Regions from separate parts of the Rhizobium sp. MHM7A genome, predicted to be linked through region 2. Evidence: predicted binding sites of a transcription regulator. Region 2 holds the regulator's gene; the other holds the start of a gene.
What was found. The regulator LexA, encoded in region 2, represses DNA repair genes until DNA is damaged. The targets are predictions, from matches to a motif close to TGTTCNNNNTGTGTTCNG.
Positions count from the first base shown of each region.

Region 1: FFR93_RS05600 (single-stranded DNA-binding protein) is a predicted target of LexA. The motif match lies at 2,134-2,151, and genes of this name have one in related genera.

Region 1 is NZ_VCHT01000001.1:974,220-978,979, reverse strand. It holds gene FFR93_RS05615 (hypothetical protein) at 1-4, shown strand, start outside; gene FFR93_RS05610 (hypothetical protein) at 9-248, opposite strand; gene FFR93_RS05605 (hypothetical protein) at 245-1,276, opposite strand; gene FFR93_RS05600 (single-stranded DNA-binding protein) at 1,336-1,875, opposite strand; gene FFR93_RS05595 (hypothetical protein) at 2,243-2,968, shown strand; gene FFR93_RS05590 (RtcB family protein) at 3,163-4,362, shown strand; gene prfH (peptide chain release factor H) at 4,355-4,760, shown strand, end outside.
Region 2 is NZ_VCHT01000004.1:239,684-244,443, forward strand. It holds gene FFR93_RS17425 (ComEC/Rec2 family competence protein) at 1-1,878, shown strand, start outside; gene lexA (transcriptional repressor LexA) at 1,859-2,578, opposite strand; gene FFR93_RS17435 (VOC family protein) at 2,778-3,674, shown strand; gene kdsA (3-deoxy-8-phosphooctulonate synthase) at 3,671-4,516, shown strand; gene eno (phosphopyruvate hydratase) at 4,657-4,760, shown strand, end outside.

The sequences.
Region 1 (4,760 bases), on a different contig from region 2:
TTGACGGCCTAAGGCGACGCCCAGCTTGCCAGTCGTTCCTGACAGTCATTCGGGAAGTCCTCGTCGCCATCAAGCTGGCGTTGCCACTTAGGATGACACGGCGCGACCGGATAGGCCACATCGCGTTGCCATCCCTCATGGGCCTCATCGATATCGATCAGGACGCCATTCACGCATTCGACGTCCTGTCCAAACTTGTTCCCCAGGAAGCCATTTTGGCAGTGATTGCATTGTGCCATTACGTTCACGCCGCCTTTCCGGCCCTTGCAGCCATTTCTTCGTCAGCAGTTACCTTTGCGAGCAACATTTTGCAGCCATGTTTGATGGCATCGATCTGCCATTTGGTTCGCACGGGATAAATGTCGCTACCGTAATAATCCTCGAATCCTGCATCCCGCAGAAATTCGACGATCTCGTGCTGCTGGTCGCAGAGATTTCTGATTTCCTCTTTCAGTTCCTGGCGGTTGCGAGGATTGAGCACAAATGTGGGATGTGCGTCCGGGTTGTCTGAGTTTGCAGTGGGGTCGTAATAACCATTTGCCCTCAACGCGACCCAGAACGACACCCAGGTCTCATAGCCGCAAACATACCAGGCGCGGGAAACGGTATGGTGGACATTGGAATAATCCGCGCGGGACAGCGTATTGTCTTTCCATCCAGGGTTTCGAAGGACCGACCCGAATTCTTCCTTGTAGGGAAGGAAATCTTCGAGTCTTGGTTCCTCTTCCTTTTGTTCTCCGGTCGTGTATTCGGCAAAAGCCGCCTCGTATTCGAGAGCTGCCTCCTTGCATTCCTTGCGGTACCGGCGAATGTCAGGCCTCACGCCGTTCCTGCGAATATATCGCTGGTCCTGGTAAGACCATTCGGAATGGCCAAGCAGATGCTCGATGGCTTCGCGGTTCGCCGTATGGATTAGATATTCGTAGGTTGCCTCGGCATCGTATTCTTTTTTGACGCAGGTTTTGCCCATCAGATAATCGTAATCGGCGTCAACGACCCATTCCAGCGCTTCCTTAAAGGATGGCATTGCGTGTTTCTGGACGAGCGTCAACTCCCCAAGATCGCCTGTCAGGAGGATGTGACCTGGTCGCCAGGTGATTTCGAAGGAATAGGCCGAGCTTCTCGAAACACGCACGCTTTCCTTGGTCAGTTGCGGAACATATTTCAGCTCACGTGAGTGACCAAAGAAGCTGAACGACTGTGATGGAGCGGGAACAAAAACGTGCTCCTTGAAGGTGCTGTCAACATGTTCCCGGATTGAAAATTTATTGCCCATGTTCCCTCGCGGCGGCATTCCAAAGTCTTATAAATCATTGAAATCATTTACGAATTTTGCTAGAATGGTATGTCGTCTGAGAGGTCGTTGGACTTTACAAACTCCGGACCACTTAGAAAATCATCCGTCTTGTCTTCTGCTGTTTCGTTCTCGAACTGGCGATGATCATCGTTGCCGCCGTCTTCATCGGCGTTCCGGTCTTTCTGCGCGGTCATGCGGCCTAGACCACCAGTATTTTTCGTCGCCTGCGTAGCAGGTGCCTCTGTCTTGGTTGCCTGCGCACTGTCGGGCATCTGCATGAGCTTGGCCTGGCCAAGATGATCCCAAACAACGATCTCGGCTTTTCCAGCGGAATTATAGCTCAGTTCGCCAACAATTCGGACGACGACACCAGCGACGGCGTGCTCGCTCATGACCGGCACGGATAGCTTTTCACGGATGACGACGGTGTGAACCTGGAAAAGCCGGTCCCGCTGGCCAGTTTTGGAGCGCACAAAACGTTCGGTTTCGACCTTCATCTTCACGAAGGGATGACCAGAAGAAGTCTTCAGCTTCTCGACCTGACCTACCACCCGGCCGATAAACTCGACCTCGTTCACATGTGCCATTTGCATTTCTGTCACTCCGATATTTTCAGGAAAATCCTTGCGAGATGGGCTCGCTCAAAGGAATTGTTTCGAAAATCATTTGGCGAAACAAATCTGTTGTCAAACCCTTTCTTTTCCTTCATATTGATTTTGAAGAATTCAACTGACGTTGAGTTTTTCCTTTGAAAACCGAAACTCCTTAGCCGCCGTCGTGCGGCTCTTTTTTTTTAGGTGAGCGATGACACTTCCATTTGAGACGACAACGGCCAATGATCCGTTTTTCTTCCTTCGGTATCAGCGGCCGGTTTATCAATGGCATGGCGGCACCGATGTTTCATTGTTCGCGAACGCAAGTCTTCCGCAAAGGCCGGAGCCGTCGGTGTTTGTCTTCGATTTCAGCTCTGTGTCTGCCGGGAGCGTCGATGTCGAAGCTTTTCTTCAGGACATAGTCTTTGCTGCCATTTCAAAGCCTGAGCACCTGTTTTTCATCCTGGCAGAGCCGAAGCTGTTGTCGAACGCTTTCCAGGATTTCTTTTCGCGGCCTGATTTTGTCGCCTTGGAACAGTCCATGGTGGAGTCGACTGACCCATCGTTTCCGGCACCCAGGTATCGCCGTATCCTGAAGCACATCTTCGTGGGCTCCATGTTCAACAGTGAGGACAATCCCAGTCTTGAGCACAATCTGCCCTGGCTGATGACGGTCAAGTACCTGCGTACCTTCGCCTATGTAAACGGGAAGCTGGATGACGACCTGAATCTCGAAGACCTCCGCCCGTGGAGCGGAGACATTCCGGATCATGGTGATTTCGACCTCTTCGAAGGTGTCTCCTACGAAGTCGGCTCCTATCGTTATCGTGACAGCGATAGCGCTTTTCGCAAGTCGTTCCGATCTCTGTCCCTTGCGGTCTTCAGCCTGAACGATGACCTGGACTATAAACAGGCTCGTCACCTTGTCGCACAGGCCGACACGGCGTCACAGAAAGGAGTTCCGAACGTGCTCCTTTCTGGTGGCCGTCATCAGGAGCTTCGCCGCCGGGAAGACGAGCACCGCTACGAACCGGAGGAAATCCTGTCATTTTTGCAACGTGACCTTTATCTCTCATGAGTGTGGTTGCAAAGGAAGAAATCCTGTGAAATTATCGAGGCAGTCATTTATGAAACAGGGAGATGCCGACATGACCGTTCTGTCCGCTAATCGCCCCTTTGGGGTCTTCGCCTAAGCACCAGTCGGTGTCTTAAGAGCGAATTTTGAAATCTGGCCTCGGCCGGAGACTATTCCCTGTTTCTAGGATTCATTTCATGGGCAATACCCAATTGGACTCCGGTCCAGCAGTGACGGCTGCTCCTTCCGTCATTACACGTTACTATTCCGAACTCTCGTGGATCGAAGGTGCGGCCGAACAGCAGTTGGTCCAGCTACTCGACGTTGAGGGCGTAGATGCCGTTGCTGCGTTCCCGGACCTTCACCCGGGCAAGTTCGGACCCGTCGGGGTCGCGATCCGGTCATCCCGCATCCATCCAGCCTATGTCGGCAACGACATCGGCTGCGGAATGGCCCTGTTCCGGCTCTCGATCCCCGAGCGGAAGCTCAACATCGAGAAGACGGCCAAGCGGCTTCGTCAACTGGCTTCTGACGAATGGGATGCGGCTTCTGACTACCTGGCGTCTGCAGGTCTGCTGCCGTCGCTTTATCCGTTCTCTTTGGGAACGGTGGGTGGTGGCAATCACTTCTGCGAGGTTTTGGGTGTCGAGGACGCTTCAGAAGCCTTCTCCGGCCGAAAGGGAGACTTGTTCCTTCTGGTCCACTCCGGTTCCCGGGGGCTCGGGGAGGCGACATTCTCGAACCTTGACGAGAGCCGTCACCTTGGCATGGCAGCGGACACACCTTCGGCGATCTCCTATCTCGAAGGGCACGATCTCTGCGTTCGCTGGGCAGCACTCAATCGCCAGGCTATTGCGGGTCGAGCGGCCGAATTGATCGGCTGCGAAGCCAGTCTGGTTTCCGATGCGCCTCACAACCTAATTTCCTATGAGGAAAATAGGTTCGTGCACCGAAAGGGGGCTGCACTTGCCCGTCCGGGCGACATCGTTCCGGTGGCCGGGTCACGCGATAGCCTGTCATTCGTTGTGGCGGCCAAGGATGATGTCTCAAAGGCGTTCAATGCCTTGTCGCATGGAGCCGGTCGAAAATATGATCGGGCCACGATGCGCCATCGGGTGGGAGCCACCAAGGCCGAGCGGGAAGCACTTACCCGCAACGCCTGGGGTGGGCGTGCCATCGTCGAGGATCGGAACCTGCTGCTCGAAGAAGCTGGTGCCGCTTACAAGTCGTCGGTTCACGTCGTCGACGAACTGGTCAAGCATGGTTTGGTGGAAAAACTGGCGGCCCTGAAGCCGCTCGTCACCTTCAAGCGTGCTGACCTTCACCAGGAAGACCATACGGCCAAGGACAAGCTGCTGCTTGATCGCCGCAAGCAGAGGAAGTCGAAGCGTGACTGATATCGTCAATATCGCCATAACGTCAGGCAGTGGGCCGGAGGAATGCCGGATCGCTGTTGAGCGTCTCGTCGAACACATCAACGCTGCCGCCCGGAAGGACAATCTGAAGGTTCATTGCCTTCATGGTCCGTCCGGGGGAGGTCGGCTTCCTCGCTCTGTCATTTTGACGGTGACAGGCAAGGATGCCCAGTCTTTCGTCCGACCCTTTATCGGCACCGTCCGTTTCGTGTTTGACAGCCCTGTCCGCAAGGGTCACAAGCGCCGAAACTGGTTCGTGGGCGTCAGCCTTCTCGGCCAGTCGATTCTTCGTGAAGAGGAGGCCTCTCTCAATCTTGCGGATGTCCGTTTCGAAACGTTGAGGGCGGGTGGTCCAGGCGGCCAGCACCAGAACACGACGG
Region 2 (4,760 bases):
CGGCCGCCGAGGCGGGTAACCGTCATCGCCCGCGGCGCCGATGTGCCTTTCGAGATCGGTGATATCATCACCGGCAGGGCACGGCTGACGCCGCCGGCAGGCCCGGCGCTGCCCGAACTCAACGATTTTTCCTTCGCGGCTTATTTCGATGGCATCGGTGCAAACGGCTTCTTCTACGGCGCGCCGACGAAGCTCGAAGCGCAGGCGCCGCCGCCGGAGGCGAGATGGAGTTCCGATGCCCTGCTCGAGTGGCTCTATAGGCTGCGTAGCGGCATCGGCGATCGCATACGCGCGATTCTGCCTGGCGACACGGGCGCATTTGCCGCCGCTCTCGTGACGGACGAGCGGCGCGCGATTTCGAACGAGACGACGGACGCACTGCGCCAGTCAGGCCTTGCCCACATTATCGCTATATCAGGCCTCAACATGGCTCTGTCGGCCGGCATCTTCTTCGTCGGCTTTAGGATGCTGCTCAGCCTCTTTCCGGGTGTCGCTCAGGCCTATCCGACCAAGAAGTTTGCCGCCGCCGGAGCGCTCATCGCCGTCACGGCCTATTTTCTGATCTCGGGTTTCGCCGTCTCGGCAGAGCGCGCCTTCATCATGATGGCCATTATGCTGATTGCTGTCTTCTTCGACCGGCCGTCGATCAGCCTGCGCAACGTCGCTCTTTCCGCGCTTGTTATCATTGTGATCTCACCTTCCGAAGTCCTGGGCCCGAGTTTTCAAATGTCCTTTGCCGCGACGCTGGCGCTGGTATCGGCTTATCAGCTGTGGAAGGAACGGCGCGTCGGCGAAAGCGCCCTGCCGAAAATGCCGGCCCTGCGGCTGGCCGCTGCGGTCGCACGCTTTTTCAGCGGCGTTTTCCTGACTTCGCTGATCGGCGGCTTTTCCACGGCGCTGTTTTCGATCGAGCATTTTCATCGCCTGACGGCCTATGGTCTCCCGGCAAACCTCGCGACCATGCCGATCATCTCCTTCATCGTCATGCCGGCCGGGTTGTTGGCGATGCTGCTCATGCCTTTCGGGCTTGATATATTGCCTTGGAAGGTGGTCGGATTCGGCCTCGATCTGGTGATCGTGGTGGCAAAGACGATATCCGGTTGGGGCGGGAATATCGGCGTCGGTCGATTGCCCAGCTGGTATTTCACGCTGGCCGTGGCAGGTTTCCTGCTGATGACCTTGCTGCGGACGCGGCTGCGCCATGTCGGCACCGCTCTCATCGCCGTCTCGACGCTTGCAGTAGTGGTTCTGCCGGCATCCCGGCCGCCGGATCTGGTGATTTCGGAAGACGGCGCGCTCGTCGCGGTCGTCACGCCGGCAGCAATGGCCTCCAATCGCGAAAGGCCGCCGGATTTCATCTTCGATCAGTGGCAGAGGGCGCTCGTTCTGACGGTGCATAATCCGCCGACGATGCTGGATAGTCCTGCGAGCCCGGAGGATAAGGAGAGGCGCCTCAGGCTTTCCCGCGAGCAGCAGAACGAAGCGAAGATCGCGATGCAGGCGGCCGCGGCCGGCGCTGAGGCGGAAAGCTTTTCCTGCCTCAGGAAAGCCTGGTGCATAGCCAAGCTTGCAAACGGTCATATCGTGACCGTCATCGAAAATGCCGCCTATCTCGGCCCTGCTTGCGATGCCGGCGATATTGTCGTAACGTCGGTACGCCTGCGCTTCGCCAGCTGCCGCTCGGGTGCGGCGCTGTTTACCGGCGAAACGCTGCGCAGGACCGGTTCGGTCGAATTGCGTTTCACTGAGAGCGGCCTCGAGGTCGCGACGGCCTTCGATGCATTATCGCGGCCATGGATGCGCCACCGCGCCTATGATTGGCGCAGCAACAGTTTTACCGATTCCGGCCCGTCCAGCGTCAGTGATAGCGGCGGATGAGGCCGACCAGCTTGCCCTGCACCTTGACGCGGTCGGGTCCGAAGATGCGGGTCTCATAGGCCGGGTTGGCGGCTTCCAGGGCGATCGATGCGCCCTTGCGGCGGAAACGCTTCAGCGTTGCTTCCTCGTCGTCGACGAGGGCAACGACGATATCGCCGGGACTTGCAGTGCTGCCGTTACGGATGATCACCGTATCGCCGTCGAAGATGCCGGCGTCGATCATCGAATCGCCCTTGACCTCCAGCGCGTAGTGCTCACCGGAGCCAAGCATATCGGCGGGAACGACGATGTCGTGCGTGTTGTTCTGGATCGCCGAAATCGGAACGCCGGCGGCGATACGTCCCATGACCGGCACGGAGACGGAGTTGCCGTTGTCTGCGACCGCCTTTGCCGCAGCAGGGGCGGCGACCGGCTGGGGCTTGCCGAGGCTGCCCTCGATAACGCTCGGCGAAAAACCGCGGCGCGGTTGAAGACTGGGGCTATAGGCCTCTGGAAGCTTGATCACTTCGAGCGCTCGGGCGCGGTTCGGTAGGCGGCGAATGAAGCCGCGTTCCTCTAGCGCCGTGATCAGGCGGTGGATGCCTGATTTCGAGGCGAGGTCCAGAGCATCCTTCATTTCGTCGAAAGAGGGAGGAACGCCGGATTCCTTCATGCGCTCATGAATGAAAAGGAGAAGCTCCTGTTGTTTGCGCGTGAGCATCGACGTCAGACCCCGTGATTGAAACAAATCCAGAACAGACACTATATGTTCCATATGTGTTCTGCAAGTAGCTAAATTTCCGTAAAACTTCCCGTCAACTCGTTGAGATTTTTATTTTCATTCGCCGGATTTGGCGCGCAAGCCTTGAATTGACCGCGTGCCGTCGCACATCTCATGCCATTTCAGGGAGAGGGACATTATGAAAGACCATTCCGCCAAGCCGCACCCGCTGGATCATGTCGTGTTGCCTGTCGTCAATATAGACCTGGCGCGCGAGAGGCTCGGGAAACTCGGCTTCACCGTTGCCGCCGATGCGCGCCACCCCTTCGGCACGGAGAATGCCTGCGTATTCTTTGCCGACAAGACCTATCTGGAGCCGCTCGGTGTAGCGAGCGTCGAGGAGAGCGAGCTATCGGCGCGGCAGGGTAACGTCTTTACCGCCCACAACCAGGCCTTTCGCTTCCGCTGCGGCGAGGAAGGGCTTTCGGCGATAGCCTTCGGCACCGGGGATTGCGGGCTCGATCATAAGAGTTTCATCGACAAGGGATCGAGCGCCGGCAAGATGCTGGAGTTTAGTCGGACTATGAAAATGCCGGATGGTTCCGAGAGCATCGGGAGCTTCAGACTGGCTTTTGCCGGCGATCTCCGCGCGCCCGATCTCCTTCTCTTTGCCGTCGAGCGCGTCAACCCGTTGCCGGCCGATCGCGGTTCGCTGGAAAGGCATGACAATGGCGTCACCGGCATTGCTGAGGTGGCGCTCTGCGCACCGGAGCCGGCGGCTTTCGCCGCCTTCGTCGGCCTTGCCGCAGCGCAATCGGCAGCCGAGAAAACCGGGTTTGGCGTCAATATCGCGGCCTCGAATGCGAGGATCAGCCTGGTGACGCCGGAGGGGCTGGAGGCCTATTTCGAGACCGCGGTCTCACCCGCCGAGCGCGGACTGCGCGGCCGGGCAATCCTCTTCAATGTCGCCGATCTTGCCGTGACAGAAGCGCATTTGGCTGCTAACGGGGTGACGTATACGCGTAAGAACAACCGCATTCTGGTGAAGCCCGCGCCCGGCCAGGGCACGCTCTTTGCCTTCGAGGAACCACGATGAGCTCCGATACGAATTCCGAAGTCAAGATCGGCGAAGGCGATGGTCAAGTCACCTTTTCCAATACAGGCCGCCTGTCGCTGATCGCCGGCCCCTGCCAGATGGAAAGCCGCGATCATGCCTTCATGGTGGCCGGCACGCTGAAAGAGCTTTGCGGCAAGCTCGGCATAGGCCTCGTCTACAAGAGCTCTTTCGACAAGGCGAACCGCACCTCCCTCTCGGCCGAGCGCGGCATCGGCCTGGAGAAGGGCATGGAGGTCTTTGCCGATCTGAAAAAGGAATTCGGCTTTCCCGTCTTGACCGACGTCCACACCGCCGAGCAATGCGCGGAGGTGGCAAAGATCGTCGATGTCCTGCAGATCCCGGCTTTCCTCTGCCGCCAGACCGACCTTCTGATCGCCGCCGCCAGGACCGGCCGCGCCGTCAATGTCAAGAAGGGCCAGTTCCTCGCACCCTGGGACATGAAGAACGTCCTGAAGAAGCTCAACGCCAGCGGCAATCCAAACGTGCTGCTGTGCGAGCGCGGCGCTTCCTTCGGCTACAATACTTTGGTCTCCGACATGCGCTCGCTGCCGATCATGGCGGCGATGGGCGCTCCCGTTGTCTTCGATGCGACGCATTCCGTTGCCCAGCCGGGCGGGCAGGGCGATTCCTCGGGCGGCCAGCGGGAGTTCGTGGAAACGCTGGCGCGTGCGGCGGTCGCGACGGGAATTGCCGGCGTCTTCCTCGAAACCCATCAGGACCCCGACAACGCACCGTCCGATGGCCCGAATATGGTCTATCTCAGGGACATGCCGCGCCTGCTTGAGAAGCTGCTTGCCTTCGACGCAATCGCCAAGGCCTGACATTCAACAGGCTGACATGATCGTGGTTTAGGCCACGACATAATACCGTTCGAAGGCAGGAAATTGCGGCATTGTAATTTGCACGCCTTCGATTATGACAGGCTTCGAACGACCTATCACCCACCGAGCAGGAAGAACCCATGACTGCAATCACCGATATCATCGCCCGCGAGATTCTCGATAGCCGTGGCAACCCCACCGTCGAAGTCGACGTCTATCTCGAAGACGGCAGCATGGGCCGCGC